DNA from 2 places in the Alkalimarinus alittae genome. Region 2 is predicted to be linked to the other one. Evidence: predicted binding sites of a transcription regulator. Region 2 holds the regulator's gene; the other holds the start of a gene.

Region 1 (8,124 bases), 700 kb from region 2:
TGGTTGGCATTGTCATGATTCCAAAGCGGTCTGTTATTGGTTTGATTGGTTAATTTTGCCTGAGAGTAAATACTCTGCTATCCATTCGGCATCATTGTCACTGAGGATTGCATTCCAAGGAGGCATCGCGGTGCCATTTCGTCCATGAAGGATCGATAATTTAATATATTCAACGTTCTTATCTTTAAATTGTTCTGGCAGTAGGGAAGGGCCTAGCCCTCCTTTTAAGGTCATACCATGGCAAGATCCGCAGTCATGTTTAACCATATGGGCTAGTTCGGTCGCTCTAGTTTGAGTGATCGAGTTTTTACTCGTGCTGTTGGGGGCTTCTCCTGCGATGGTGTGCTGGGTAATAGCCATACAAAACACCATGACTGCTGCTGCGACCATTTGCATGGAGTTGCTTGCGTTTACTGCGATATTTGACATATAAATCTCGGTCACTGTCTTGAAGTGTTGGCGTGTTATTACTGTTAGTGCGTTTTCGTCTTACTCGGTTACGATGACTACACCCAGCATTTTGGGGTGTGGTCCACAACGGTAAGGGAATGTTCCTACTTCGTTGAACTCGAGTTCATAGGTTTCTTCAGGAAAGAAGTAGTCAGATTCGGCGTCCCCACGTTCTTCAAACCAAACGCTGTGATATTGTCGTTTTTCGTTATTTGTCCAACGAACCTTTGTGCCTTTTTTAACGGTAATTTCTTTTGGTATAAACTCAAATTTTTTAATGCTGACATCGGCCACTTCACTTGCCAACACAGATACCGAAAGCAAGAATGTTGCAAAAAACATAATGAATCTACTTAGCATTACTAACTCCAGTGATGTTTTGAAAGCGTTTTAGTCTATCGCCTAGCTCAGCTTTAAATGTCAGCTGACCCCATCTTTAGATACATACTGACATAGCTTTATTGGTTGCCGATTGATAGTAGTCAACATAGCTTAATGGTTGGGTGGCTACTTTGACTGAACTCAATAATTTAATGGCTGAGGTGCTGAAAGCGCACAAAATCGCGTATAAATAATGCTTTTAACTTGATGCGCTGCTTTTAGCGTAATGCCCCCATTTTTTGTTATGAATAACGGAAACAAAAAAGCCACCCTGTTGGGTGGCTTGAAGGACTTGGTGAGCAAAACCTACCAAGTGGAGGAGATTACTTATTGCTTGGTAGCATTTATCTCAATGCCTTCTTCGTCTTTATCGAACCCTAAGCGATAGCCAAGTGATACATGGTGGAAACGTGAATCACTAAAGTCATCATGGATGGCAAAGCCGAAGTTATAAACCCCGTCAGTGTCAAAGCTAACATCGCCTGCTTTGTCTGAATTAAGTTTACGGGTCATTTCTACTGTCCAGATACCGTCAGTTAAGTTTGAGGTAAAGGTTGCCCCTTGTCCGCCACTCATCTTACGTTCGTCTAATAGGTAACCGTCTTCAACTTTACCTGTGCCTACTTCGTAACGAATAAGGTCTAAAAAGCCGCCGCCGGCAAGTGCCGCTTTAATTTCATCTTCAGACTTAAGTTTATCCCAGCCACCCAGCTTAGCGCCGCGCTTACCTTTGTATTCAATATCGGTACGGCTTTCGGAAATATACTTAGTAATACCGCCTGATGTATCCAGTCTTGAAGCGTCTGCGTATGCTTTAATAGTGGCGTCATCGACTTCACCAGGCATATTTTTGACATCATCATGACAGCTTCCCCAGCAACCAGATCGATCAGCAAACTCAACATCATCACTGCCAAACATCATGGCTAGCTTAACTTGGTTTGCAGGGTCCATTTTACCACCGTCAGCAAATGGGATAGCCGCATGTGAACCTTCTGGCCAGCTAAACTTCATGTATAGGTTGTCAGCATCATAAGAGGCTTGAACCGTCACTGGAATGCTTCCTCGTTTACCAGGGATAACAGACTCTTCTAGTTTTTCACCTGTTACAATTTTTTCACCCATATCCATGGTTTCAGAGTCATGACACTCAATACAGCGATCACCTTTGGTGAATGCACGTTTACCGCCATGCTCTCGACCATGAATCCACTCAATTGAAGCCGTTCCGGGGAAGAACAGCGTGATGTCTCTGGACGGTACTGCATCCCAGTTTACACTGCTTGTAGCGCCTTCAGATTTAGGGGCTGGTGCAGTAGAACCTGACTCCGCAGCTTTTGCAGCCGCTTCTGCTTTAGCTATTTTAGCGTCTTCAGCTTTCTTAGCCGCTTCTTCTGCTTTACGAAGTTTTTCTTGTTCCGCTTCTATTGCCGCTTTTTCAGCATCTTCAATATCTTTCTGGAATAAGTGTAACGTTGCATTGGGTCTGGCCATCTCAGGGTCGGGGGCTTCTAACTCTTCGAGCTCTTCATCTGTTAATAGATGGCGCACGCTCTTGTGAGCTATACCTTTGTGACAATCGATACAAGTATTACCTTGTTGAATGGCCGCTGTGTGCTGTTTAAGTGCGCGTGGCTTTTGAGAATTTTGGTGCATAGACTCAAAATTATGGCAGTTTCGGCATTCACGAGAATCTGATTGCTTCATGCGTTTCCACTCGTTTTTCGCGAGCTCAAGACGCTTAGCATCAAATTTTTCGGGCGTATCAATGGTGCCCAATATCTTATGCAGAACTTCGTTAGATGCCTGTATTTTTCGTTGAATTTTGTGAAACCAGTCTTTAGGTACATGGCAATCAGGGCAGGTTGCACGAACACCTGAACGGTTGCTGTAGTGAACAGTTTCTTTATATTCTACGTAAACGTTCTCCTCCATTTCGTGGCATGAGATACAGAATTCTTCAGTGTTAGTCATTTCTAGAGACCAGTTAAATCCACCCCAGAAAATGACACCGATAGCCATAAATATTAGGGAGGTTCCGATTGTGGTACCTAGAATAATTTTTTTGGATAAAAGTTCCTGTAACCAGGACTTATTCTTCATTGCTTTTGCTCCACCCAGGCTGCTCAAATAGGAGAAGGTAATAGAGTGGTTGCTTATGGCAAGCTCTATTACCTTGTCTTTTACAGATTTTTAACCTGATTCTTTTTTTAACGTTATTAGCCTTTGCGTTATGGGGCTAATGCAAAAGGCTAATACGTTTATTTTATGTTGCTGTTCTTTGTGCTTGCTGTACGTCATCGATAAGTTGCATTTTATGACGTGCAGTAAAAAGAGGGCATTGTTAAATGCCCTCAATTACAACTACTAAGTTTTGTGGTTCATACGGTTGTAAACGTTGAACTTACCAGTAGGTGTAGTTAGACCTTTGATGCGAGTAATCTCTTTAAGTGTTTTCGCATCATAAACTACGATCTCACCAGTAGGGTTGCTCGCATCAGCACGGTTCCATACTGAAACCCAAACTTCTGTGCCGTCTTGGTTGAACTCCATGTGAAGTGCTGCTTTGCCTTCTTCTTCAGTTACACGGATTGTTTTAACAATCTTATGTGTATCTTTGTCGAAAACCTGAACACTTTGCTGAACTTCTGGCTCTGGGTGCTTCAACTGATCTGCCCAAACGTACTGTGAATCTGGGTGAGTTCGGATGAATACGCCTGCGCCGTCAGTTTCAACGGTGTAGCACATTTTCCACGCTTGATCAGGGTGCCCGATTGGGTCGTTGCCCCAAACAGATACTTCGCCCTTACCAAGGTGAGTGGTTGCGCCAACAGGTCCGCACTTCTTATCAGTCCAGTTAGCACCTGGTCCTGGGTGTGGAAGAGAAGCAACATCGATGATCTTCTCAAGCTTACGCTCTTTGGTATCGACAACAACCATCTGGTTAGACGCGTTTGCTGCAATCTGGAAGTAACGACCGGTTGGGTCGAAGAATCCATCGTGTAAGAACTTAGCGGTATCCATTTGGTCGATACGTAAGTTGTTAATGTCGCTGTAATCAACCTGCCACATTTGACCTAATTCTTTAATTGCAACCATCCAGGTTGGTTCATTAGGTGTGGTGTAAATTGCTGCAACACGTGCTTCGTTTACGTATTCGCCGTCAACGTTGATACCACGAGAAGAAACCACTTTTAATGGATCAAGCGTTTCTGCATCCATGATAACGAAGTGTGGTGGCCAGTAACCGCCGGCAATAACGTATTTTCCATCACCTGATACCGCGATATCACGTGCGTCATACGCCATTTTAGTTTCTGCAACCAACATCTTGTCAGGTGTCTGCCACAAATCGATCTTGTTGACTTTACCGTCACGACCGATGGTGTACCAGAAACGACCTACTTCATCTTTAGGCTTAGCATCTGTCTTATGGTGCTCAGTACCTTTGATTACGTGTACTGCATAACCGGTATCGATGTGAGACACGATTTTGTGATTATCACCATCGATGATAGCTGCTTTACCGGCATCACGTTCGATAACAACAAAAAAGTTTTTCCAGTTAAGACCGTGTAGAGGCTTTGTTGGGTAGTCTTTTGGTGCAACGTACTCTTTTGTGTACTCTTTCATCATGTCTAAAGACATTTCAGGTGGAACAGGTGGTTCCATCTGGATGTAAGTAGCCAGCATAGATATCTCTTTCTTGCTAAAGATATCGTCAAAGTTGTTCATGCCGCCTTCAGTACCGTAAGAGATGATTTTCTCTAGACGCTTTTGACCTTTTTTCAAGGTTTCTTCAGGTAAAAGGCTCTTACCTGTTGCGCCTTTACGTAAAACACCGTGACAACCAGCGCAACGCTGGAAATATAGTGTTTTTGCTGTTTCAAAGTCAGCATCGCTTAAGGTTGGGCTTTTAGCAGCTGCAGCAAATGCTCCAGTGCTTCCGGAAAGCGCTGCGGTAGTCAGGGTGACTGCTGCGGCTAGTTTTCCAAGTGTTAGAGTTTTTTTCATTGATGACGTCTCCCTTCAAGGACTAATTGTCGGAGCTAACGTTATGCCTCTAAAGGATTACAAACCTTGACCATAATCAAGAGAAATTAGGACAGTTAATTTTCGATTTACTAAATAACAAAAGATTGATCTAGATTATGGTTTTAGTAAGAACGGTATTATCTCTATATACCTCTAAATTGGTATTTTCATAAATCTATTGATAAGTAAGAGGCAGTTTATTGATTACATATACAAAAAATATTTTTTAAAAATGAGAAGGTTGACCAAAATCAAGGGTTTTACATCAGGGTGCGAGTACCTTTAGCTTGCACTCAATTGCTGACAACAATTGCTAATAACGAAGGAGAGCATCGAAATGGCTGAGCGCTTTACCAAGAGCATGGCCAGAAACATCTATTTGGGGGGTAGTACCTTCTTTATACTGTTGTTTCTAGGCCTAACGTTCGACACTATGCAAGCGATGCCGGAGCGAGATAACCGTGAAAATTTAACGGAATCTGTTGCTAACGGTAAAATGCTTTGGGAAGAAAATAACTGCCTAGGCTGTCATAGCTTATTTGGCGAAGGTGCTTACTTTGCACCAGAGCTAGGTAACGTGTACGACCGACGCGGTATGGGAAATGACGAAGCATTTGTGGGCTTTATTAAAGCCTGGATGAATGCGATGCCTACGAACGTTCCGGGTCGTCGTCAAATGCCACAATTTAACCTTAATGACCAAGAGTTAGAAGATCTGGCTGCGTTTCTTAAGTACGCAAACGGCATCAACACTAACGGTTGGCCACCTAATATAGAAGGTTAAGGAGAGCAGAATGAAATTTCAATCACAGTCGGCTGCGATGCCGTACTTCATTTTTGCCCTTGCGTTGTTTGTCGGTCAGATCGTATTTGGTCTGATTATCGGCTTACAGTATGTGGTGGGTGATTTTCTATTCCCTGAAATACCATTCAACGTAGCACGTATGGTTCACACCAACTTGCTGATTGTATGGTTATTATTCGGATTTATGGGTGCTGCTTATTATTTAGTGCCTGAAGAAGCGGAAACCGAGCTATATAGCACCAAATTAGCATGGATTCTATTCTGGGTTTTTGCAGCGGCAGGTACGCTGACTATTATTGGTTATCTTGCAGTTCCTTATGCAACGCTAGCCAAAATTACCGGTAACGATTTACTCCCAACCATGGGGCGTGAATTCCTTGAGATGCCAACGATTACCAAAATTGGTGTTGTTGTTGTCGCGTTGGGCTTCTTGTTCAACATCGGTATGACAATGCTTAAAGGTCGTAAGACGGCTATCAATATTGTATTGATGACAGGTCTTGTTGGCTTGGCTGTATTCTTCCTGTTTGCGTTCTATAACCCAATCAACCTTGCTATAGATAAGTACTTCTGGTGGTGGGTTGTTCATTTATGGGTGGAAGGTGTATGGGAATTGATCATGGGTTCTATCTTGGCCTTTGTATTGATTAAAGTCACCGGTGTGGACCGCGAAGTTATTGAGAAGTGGTTGTATATCATTATTGCGATGGCATTGATCTCGGGTATTATCGGTACTGGACACCACTATTTCTGGATTGGTCCACCTGAGTACTGGCACTACCTTGGCTCAATATTCTCAGCAATAGAGCCAATTCCGTTCTTCATGATGACTGTGTTTGCATTTAACATGGTAAGCCGTCGTCGTCGTGAGCATCCTAACCGTGCGGCTACATTATGGGCGTTAGGTTGTGCAGTAATGGCATTCTTGGGTGCAGGCGTGTGGGGCTTCTTGCACACCTTGGCGCCAGTAAACTATTACACTCACGGCACTCAGGTAACAGCTGCTCACGGGCACATGGCATTCTATGGCGCATACGTAATGATCGTTATCACTATGATCTCTTACGCAATGCCAGTAATGCGTGGACGTCCAAACGGCAACTCTCGTCAGGCTCAGACGGTAGAAATGTGGAGCTTCTGGTTGATGACTATCGCGATGGTATTCATCACGCTATTCCTAACGGCTGCAGGGATCTTGCAGATTTGGATGCAGCGTATTCCAGAATCAGGTCAGGCGCTTTCCTTTATGGCAACGCAAGATAACATTGCATTGTTCTATTGGTTACGTGAGATCTCTGGCGTAGTATTCTTTATCGGTCTATTAACCTACTTAGCCAGCTTCTTTGTGAAGGGCGATCCGGTAGAAATAGCTGAAAAATAGAATAAGATAAACTTAGGCTAACCTAAGTTTATTTGAGAAATGAAAGGGCGACAGGATAACGAAAGTTTGAACGTCGCCTTTTTGCTGTTACGGCTCGCAACTTTTATGAACTCAAGCAATATCCTTAAGGGTTGAGCTTAGACCCTGTCTTACATCAAGGATATTTTGGCGTAAAAATGACAAATTACGCATATTGATGCGATGCTCTATTTTTCGCATTATCTTATTGATGAAATTCTTCAGGAAATGTAAATGGAAGAGTATGTAGGTATTAAGTGGCATGAGTACATTACTCGAAAAGCCCGTACAGATTTTCCAGATGCAGCGGTCTATTTAAAAGAGCAGCAGTTGACGCTAAGTATTCTTTTTCGAGCATTAGGAGGAGATCCTGGGCTTAGAATTGAAGCGGCGACCCCTCGAGACTACTACACACGACGATCATTCTTGCAAAAAGTGGCCAGCTCGCGAAATCAGGTGGAGTTAGCCTGGAAAGATGGCGAAACGCTGAGACTACCAGAACGATTAGCGCTGTTTCCCGATAAAGAACTTAACCGTAAACTATATATATGGTTGAGCGCATTAGCGTCACAACAAAATAATGACTTTGAACGTTGGTTTATTGATAACCAACGGCTGACGGCTACCGTATTAGCAAAATTCTACGGCCTTCACACTATCTATCATGAATTGGCGAAAGCCTTCGTGCGTATTAGACCAAACCCCGAGCAAATGGAAGAAGTGTATGCCGTTCAAGAACGAGCGATACAGCGTGCGATTTTAGACCCTGGCAGCGAGACAGTACTACCACCGGCTAAATATGCCCCCATGCCTGTCTATTTATGGCTATACCCGTCGGGTGCTGCCAGTGCAGGGGCAGAGGCTATGATTGCTGATGATCCTGATGCTGATAGCTCGGGTAGTAAATCAGGCAAACGAAAGAGTAAGCGAAAGAAAGCTGAACGGCAGGATTCGTATGATAAAAACAGCGGGTTAATGGCTTTTCGGCTTGAGAATTTATTTTCGTGGTCAGAATTTGTACCGGTTGACCGGGCGGGTGATGATTCAAAAGAAG
Region 2 (8,124 bases):
AGGCGACAGGGTAGTGCCATTAATTGGCCGTGTCTCGATGGATATGTTGAGTGTTGATCTTAGTTACCATCCAGAAGTAAACGTAGGTGATGAAGTTGAGTTATGGGGAAAAAATATCTCAGTCGATGAAGTTGCCAAATCTGCTGGAACGATTAGTTATGAGCTGTTAACAGGGGTAACCGCTAGGGTACCTCGAAGATACGTTTCTTAAGCGCTGCTGTAAGTAAAGTGGCGCTTCAACGAAAGACAGTTGCAGTAAGTCAATTATCCTCCTTATATTTTCATATACACTGATACCTTCTAATTTATTTCGATTACTTGGATAACCTAATGATTAGTTGGAAAGCGCTTATTGTCGGGCTGATAGTGACGATTTTGGTCGGTCTATTTGGTCAGGCTCTTTATGTCTTGCTCGCATCATATATTGGCATGGCCGCGAGTGATTACGTCTTTTTTTCAACCTATAAGCAAGAAATTTGGTTTGTATTTGCCGTATTAGTTTATTGCTTAACGATGGCGTTTGGTGGTCTATTGACGGGTACGATGGCCTCTCATTATAAGGTAACGCATGCTTCCGTTGTTGGTTTTCTTGCCGGAATAGCCTCCATCATGTCTTCTGCAGAACGGGGTGATATTACCTTCATGGCTGTTGTGATGGTTTTTCTTGGGTGCTTATTTGCCTGTTTTGGCGGAGTGTTTGCCCGTCGAGTATCTGAGCAGTATGAAGAAGATGTAGAGAATTAAAGGTATAACTAGCTAGGCTTAGGTTCACTTATTATTATGGAGTATATCTGAAATGAAATCAGTACTCATTAAGCCAGTAAAATGATATTTCATAATTTATTGCTTAAAGTGGGTGATTTTAGGGGTGAAAAACTACCATAAAGTGATATAAATCAATATTTGATTTTATACTAATAAGTAGGTATTATTCTTGTAGTTAATTAACGTCTAAACATAAAAAAAGAGGCATAAAGCCTCTTTTTTTAGCATGATTGTATTATTTTGGGTTTATGCATTTACTGTGGTTTTTTACGATATCGACTAAAGCGTCAATATCTTCTAGCACCACTTCACGACCCTGAACAGATATCAGGCCGCTTTTTTGAAAGCGAGTAAAAACACGGCTAACGGTTTCAACAGCAAGGCCTAAGTAGTTACCAATGTCGTTTCTTGGCATGGGAAGTCTAAAGCTTGTGCCTGAAAGTTTACGTAATTTAAATCGGCTAGAAAGGCTTAGCAGTAATGATGCAATTCGCTCTTCTGCGGTATTTTTACTAAGTAACATTGTAAGCTGTCGGCTGCCTTGAATTTCTTTGCTCATTAATGAGAAAAAGTGATGTTGAAGGGTTGGTATTTTTGAGGCCAATGTTTCAAGTTGACTAAACGGAATCTCGCACACACTGGCCCTTTCAAGCGCTTTAGCAGAGCAGCTGTATGAATCTGTGTTGGTGCTATCGAGGCCAATAATTTCCCCTGGTAAATAAAAGCCTGTGACTTGTTCTTCACCGTCTTCTGTGACTGAATAAGTTTTAATTGCGCCGCTACGGACAGCGAATAAAGACTTAAAGGGGGAGTGTTCTTTAAATATATGATCACCACGATTGATGGTCTTTCCTTGCTTTATCAGGTCTTCAAGGCGATCAATTTCATCTTTGTTGACAGCAATTGGGATGCACAAATTGCTCAGACTGCACTGTAAGCAGGATTGATTAATTCCTGTAGTGGGCTGTGGGTCTATTGCTGCGATTTTTTCGCTCATCTCGCTCTACTCAGTTAATAGCTTGTATATCAGCAGAATATTTATGTTATTTATTACTTAGTTTATATGATTCTAACATATAAAAAAATAGGGGTAGGGAGAAGGGGGTAAAAGTAGGTAGTAATATAATCATTCAATACTTTGGTCTAATGTAGCCTCCGTAACTAAAGGGCAGTTGATTATTTATTATGCGTTGATAATATTGGTCGAGTTGGTCTACGTTGTGTATAAATGCGTTTTCTATCAAGCTAGTAGCACCTAAACCAATACCGATTAAGTCGCCTGATATACCTTTAGAGACAGACGTGTCCTTTGAAAACTTAACATGATTAAGTTTGTTGAAGTTACTTTGAATCAGTCTTTCTTCAAATCTTTGATGACAATTACATTGAGTAGACTCATCTACTTCTACGCCAGATAGAACAGAAAGGCGCTCATCTTCGTCTATTACATAAATAGTGTCAGGATTAATAGCGATTAGGCCTTCAAGCTTTTCGCTCAGCTTGGCGCATGACTCGTGTTTTTTGGTCAGGAAACGAACGTTGACAGTTTTAAAGTCATATTGTTTGAATATCTTTACCTGCTCTGCCAAAAACTCAAAATCAATTGGGTCTTGATCTCTATTTTGTGTGCCAAGGCAAATATGATTAAATCCAAGGCCTTTTATAAGGGCAATAATGGCATCATCAGCAGGGACTTTATCGAGCTCTATAACAAAGGTCCCTCTGCTTTCGTCTTGTAGGTTGAAGGCTTTGTTGAGGGAGTACATAATCTCTGTCATTTCAGCCGGCGTTAATAATTGTGCTATGTCGCCCTGCCAATGAATATAGTTAATGCTGCGATCTTTTGGGATCAGAGCACTAACGAGATGGATCTCTTTAAGAAGGTAGTCAATATAATTTCTGACGGCTGTACTACTTAAATGGCCTGCTTTTGGGGTTGGATAGCTACATAAGGTGTTTTGTAGCGGCATTGATATGCACAACGCAAGTTCAGAATTGGTTTTGTTGCTGTTGGTTATGATGTCGGTGTAATTCTTTAAACTAAACTCTCTATCTTCTACAAACAAGCCAGGCTTATCCGGCGAGTCATATCGGAAGCTGTTAGTGCAAAATAGCCAGTCTTTGTGAGAGAGAATTTGTTCCATAGTTCGACTTGTTGGGTATGAGTTAACCCCAATAACATCCTGTATTGTTCTATGATTTGCCTTTATGGGAGTGATTTTCTCAAACGGAGAGCCCATTACGTTTCCTAAATTAAATCATGGTCTGAGACAAGCCTGACTCACAAACCGTTATTATAGAGTGATTAGTCTACTCAATGAGTGATTGGGGGTGTTGATTTGTATCAATAGACCTAGGTGTTGATGAAAATTTATGACAAAGTTTTTTTAGCTATATGTTGGGGGCTTAATAATGAGGAGGGGGGGATATAAGAGCCTTTCTGCGCTAAGCAGCATATTGCGTCGCACAAGAGGTTCAGCTTAACCTTTTTGATAGTATTCAAAAAGTCAGGCGTTAAGGCTTAGTGGCCGCCAATGAAAAGTTCGAAAGCGCCTGACTGATTTTATCGATGACTTTTTCGCAATTTTTAATGCTGTGGCGCTGAGCGATATAAATAGGATCGTTATAAGAAAACCAAACTACCCCTTGTTCATCTTCCCATATCAATGCCTTCTGTGGCATATCGATAGCGATACTCTGTCCGCACTGCATCAGCGGTGTGCCAACCTTTGGGTTGCCAAAAATAACTAACTCAGTAGGGCGTAATGCCTCGCCTACCTTTGCTGCGCCTTCTGCATGGTTAATTCTAGCAAAGATGTTCATGCCCTTTTTGTCTAGCGTGCTAATAAGCCTATCCGTTGTGGTTTTAGCGTCATGGTTGCTTTTGATGCTTATAAGGCCGTTCTGGGAGACGGTAGTGCTTGGTGACACATCTGCTAATACTGATGATGAAATCACTACTGTTGTTGCTAAACAAAGCACAATAGATCGCATAGGGAGCCCTTGAAGGTGGTTTGGGTGATGAATAAGAGTGTTTTTATAGTTCTATTTAGCTGTTTCGTCAAAGAATCTTCACTTTTCTGAGTATTGTCTATACTTATTTATAGTTTCAGAGCGTGCGGCTTTGATCATTATTCTTATCCATTAGCACTTATTAAAAACGTTAGCGGTTTATTGCTAGGCGGTTATTCATTCTTAAGTGTGTTTAGCTAAGGGTTGATGGGGATGAATCGCCTAAGCGTTTTGCTTAAATATAAAGGAGTAGGGTAATAAATGAGTGCCTCGACCACTAAAAAAAGCAATAAGAAAGACACCGAAAAAAACCCAGATATGATGGATCCTCAAGCTCAATTAAGAGAGATTCAGCAGTTGCTGTTTGGGCAGCAAGTGGCAGAAGTTCGACAAACCATTGAGACATTGAGTCGTCATAATGATCAGCGGTTTACAGAAATGGATCGGCAGATAAGCCAGTCAATTAAAGAGCTTAAAACTTACTTGAGCAATAAACTGGACGACTTGTCTTCACATGTTACTCAGTTAAATGAAGACGCTCAAAGCCGAGATGCATTGCTTGAGGGTGAGGTTACTTCGCTACAGCAAGAGCTTGATTCATTCCAAAAGCAAACGTTAGCGGCTCAAGATTCATTAGAGTCACAACTGTTTGCTGAAGCTGAAAAGTTAGCTGCGGATATGGAAGGCAAATATAAAGACGTTCTTGAAAAGTTAGGTAATGCATCGGGCGATTTATCTGATCGTAAAACAGATAGAAAGACTTTAGCTGAACTGCTCGTAAATATGGCAAATAGTCTGGAAAGTGAATCCAGCTAATATGTCACAACGTGAAGGAAACAGCTCTATTGAAGAGATAGATAAAGGTAATGGGCATATTGAGTCCGACAATGATTATCTAAGACTTCGAAAATTGTTATTAGGTGATGATTACTCATCAGCACTGCAGCGCTATGTTTCGAAAGAAGAAGAATTACAGCGTGTATCTGAAGTATTGCCTGAGGCGATTAAACTCACGACGCAGGCTGAATTGTGTGATGCTTTGTCGCCGGTTGTCGATCAGGCTATTGAAAAGTCGATAGAGCAAAATCCGACCCGTATTACACATGTTCTATTCCCCATTATGGGGCCTTCGATTAGGAAAGCGGTAGCATCAGCGTTAGCTGAAATGGTTCAGTCTCTCAATAACTTGCTTGAAAAAAGTTTAACGCTTGGATCGTTAAATTGGCGTGTGCGGGCATGGCGTGCGGGTATGCCATATGCTCAGTATGTTTTATTACAGACAACGCAGTATCGTGTTGAGCAGGTGTTATTAGTTCACCGAGAAACGGGGTTATTGTTAAATTCAGTGGCAGCTCCAGAAGTAGAGATTCAAGATCCTGAACTGGTTTCTAGTATGTTGACGGCTATTGGAGACTTTGTTTCTGACTCCTTTTCTGCAGGCGACGAGACCCTGGAACGGGTTCGTTTAGGCGATTTTGAGATACACCTTAATGTAGGGCCGCATGCTATTTTAGCACTGGCGGTAAGGGGTTCTGCATCCGATGAACTAACGTTAAAAGCCAATACGACCATCGAAACCATTCATGCTCAGTTTAGTCATCAATTGAGTCATTTTGAGGGTGATAGAGCACCATTTGATGAAACAACCCCGGCTTTATCTGAATGCCTACTGTCACAAAAGGTTCAAGCAAGGGAAAAGCGTAAACCTTGGATGGCCATCATCTTGATAGGTTGTGCGATTGTTTATGGTGTTATTTCTAGCGTTAAACTCTGGCAGATTGAACGACAATATTCAGTGCTAGAGCATCTAATTAACAATGAACCCGGCTATATCGTGCTATCAGCCGAACCAAAAGAAAGTGTTCTTCATGTTAAAGTTATACGCAGCCCAGATTCTCGGCAGGCCGGTATTGTTACTGTTGATCTATTAAATCAGCTCGAAAAAGAGAGTCGGGCTGATTGGTTAAGTAGCAAAATGGTCGACCTTCAGGTGAGTGATACTGTTGTGCATATGGGGCCTATGCCCGTTATAGAGCCGGTAAAATTGGACGTGGTCCAAGAGAGTCTAAGTGATTTGGATGAGTTTAAATTGTTAGTAGAGCAGGTCCGTAATACTGTTTTTTATTTTGAGCCCAATCAATCAATATTGTCGGGCGATGAGTTGCTAAAAATTCCCAAGGTTGTGAAAACCATTAACAGTTTAGAGACAAAAGCGGCTGACATGGGTGTACCGGACTTACAAATTCTAGTGATGGGGTTTGCGGATAGTATCGGGTCGTCTTTTGGGAGTAATACTGTGAGTCAACAACGAGCAGATGGTGTTAGGTCTATGCTCACTGAAAATGCAGTATCAGCCGACATAACTGTGGCATGGGGCGCTGGGAATGTTGATCTTGATCGCATTTCTGATAAGGCTCAGCGCAGAGTGACGCTTCAAGTACTATACTCCCATAAGGAGCAGGGCGCGCATCACTTAGAGGGCTTAGACGAGGCGCTTGAAGAAGCTCAGGAACCCCGTTTAGAGTCCGCAGCAGAAGAGGAGAGTGATATGGATATCAATTCAGGTGACACCGGTGAGTAAACTAATCACCAAAAAAGTATGTATGGTAGGCCCTTTTGCTGTAGGTAAAACAAGTCTAGTACGCCGTTTTGTAGAGAGTATCTTTAGCGATACTTACCTCACAACGATTGGTGTCAAAATATCTAAAAAGAAGATGCAGGTAAATGACGATCAAATCCAATTAATGATATGGGATATCGAAGGGGTTGATGTATTTACTGAGCTTAAGCCTAGTTACCTTAGAGGTGCGGCGGGTATTTTTTTAGTGCTTGATGGCACAAGACCAAAAAGTGTTGATATGGCAGCGGAACTGACAAAGACGTTGTGGGAGCAGCTTCCTGGTGTGCCTATTCTTGGGTTGTTAAATAAAAGCGATATGACATACGAATGGAAAATCAGCGAATCAGATATTGAAGGCTTAGAGCAGCTAGGCATTACCATCATAAAATCAAGTGCCAAAACAGGGTACAACGTTGAGCTAGCATTTGAGATGATGATTCACAAAATGGGCCTAGGCTCAGGAGTACCTGAGGCACCATGAGCATACTCGAAGGGGTTATTGAGGAGATGGGGGTCGTAGTTCTTCTAAGAGAGAGTGATGCTGCCTTTAAATTGGTTAATACTCAATGCACTTGGTTTAAAGCGCTGTTAGGGTCGCTGTCGTATCCGCTTTCAGAAGATAGTGCTTTGATTGAGTCTGAGAGCTTGTGTTATGCCTTCCCGTTTATTGAAAATTTTTTGGTTGATGCCGCTTTAGCTTGGGAAGATTTGGGGGCCAAAACAGCACGGTCAGGCATATGGACAGAAACAGACACGTCTGGTTTTGAATATCGACTAGAAGCTAAAGCGTGCTCAGTGAATGGCGCCCCTATTTTATTGATAGAAAATCACACCTCTTCATTTACCGAGCATCATGATGTTTATCAAAAGGCGCGTGATATCGCGTTATTGAATGAAAAACTGGTATCTGAACTCAATCAGCGGCAACGTGAGCTGCAGAGTGACATCGAGCGGCATATTTTGCAGGACGCCTCGATTAAGGGAGTTGCTGATAGCGTCAAAGAACATACTTCAGCGGTGATGATCTGCCAGCCAGACGGCCAGATAGAAATGATCAATAAAGCACTTATTGATATCTATCAGGTGGATAATGAAGTCGATCTAAAAAGAATATCACTACTTGATCAGTGGGTTTCTGAGGCAGAGAAACAATACCCTGAATTAAAGCGAGTCATCGAGAATGGCTCATATTGGGAAGGTGAATTTGAAAGTAAGAGCGGCAGCGGTGCTGATCGCTGGGTTCGCTTGACCATAGGGCCTATAAAAGAAGCAGATGGTCAGATTACGCACTATGTTTGTGTGGCAAATGATATTACTGAATTTCGTAATACAGGCGCTATAGTAGATGGGGATGGTGGATATGACTTTACTACTCACTTACCTAATCGTCGGCATTTCTGGCGGCACATTTATAATGTAGCTGAGATGGGGCTTACAGACGGTCTCGGAATTGGCTTGATGTATATTGATCTCGACTATTTTAAACGGGTGAATGATGATCTAGGGCATCAAGCGGGGGACTTTTTGTTAAGTGCTATCGCGTCAAGAATTTCGCGCGGTGTTAAACACCATGATTTTGTTGCTCATCTCGGTGGAGATGAGTTTGTTGTACTGGTTCGTTATATTGAAGAGCTCGATCAACTTAGCATTATCGCAGATCGTTTGCTTGTATCTATTCATGAACTGTTATTTGTTAATGGGCAGTCTATTTCTATGACCGCCAGTAT

The links. The regulator FNR, encoded in region 2, switches genes on or off when oxygen is low (the NO sensors DNR and NnrR bind a similar motif). The targets are predictions, from matches to a motif close to TTGATCTAGATCAA.
Region 1: NKI27_RS07190 (nitrite reductase) is a predicted target of FNR. The motif match lies at 5,108-5,121, and genes of this name have one in related genera.

What each region holds. Positions count from the first base shown of each region.
Region 1 is NZ_CP100390.1:1,583,945-1,592,068, forward strand. It holds gene NKI27_RS07170 (cytochrome D1 domain-containing protein) at 1-10, opposite strand, end outside; gene NKI27_RS07175 (c-type cytochrome) at 34-429, opposite strand; gene NKI27_RS07180 (cupredoxin domain-containing protein) at 490-810, opposite strand; gene NKI27_RS07185 (ethylbenzene dehydrogenase-related protein) at 1,159-2,325, opposite strand; partial or broken gene NKI27_RS19325 (NapC/NirT family cytochrome c) at 2,389-2,934, opposite strand; gene NKI27_RS07190 (nitrite reductase) at 3,199-4,845, opposite strand; gene NKI27_RS07195 (c-type cytochrome) at 5,204-5,650, shown strand; gene NKI27_RS07200 (cbb3-type cytochrome c oxidase subunit I) at 5,661-7,052, shown strand; gene NKI27_RS07205 (nitric oxide reductase activation protein NorD) at 7,305-8,124, shown strand, end outside.
Region 2 is NZ_CP100390.1:886,175-894,298, forward strand. It holds gene alr (alanine racemase) at 1-211, shown strand, start outside; gene NKI27_RS03895 (hypothetical protein) at 331-744, shown strand; gene fnr (fumarate/nitrate reduction transcriptional regulator Fnr) at 1,001-1,762, opposite strand; gene NKI27_RS03905 (hypothetical protein) at 1,896-3,005, opposite strand; gene NKI27_RS03910 (DUF302 domain-containing protein) at 3,280-3,759, opposite strand; gene NKI27_RS03915 (hypothetical protein) at 4,039-4,593, shown strand; gene NKI27_RS03920 (OmpA family protein) at 4,595-6,358, shown strand; gene NKI27_RS03925 (Rab family GTPase) at 6,351-6,878, shown strand; gene NKI27_RS03930 (sensor domain-containing protein) at 6,875-8,124, shown strand, end outside.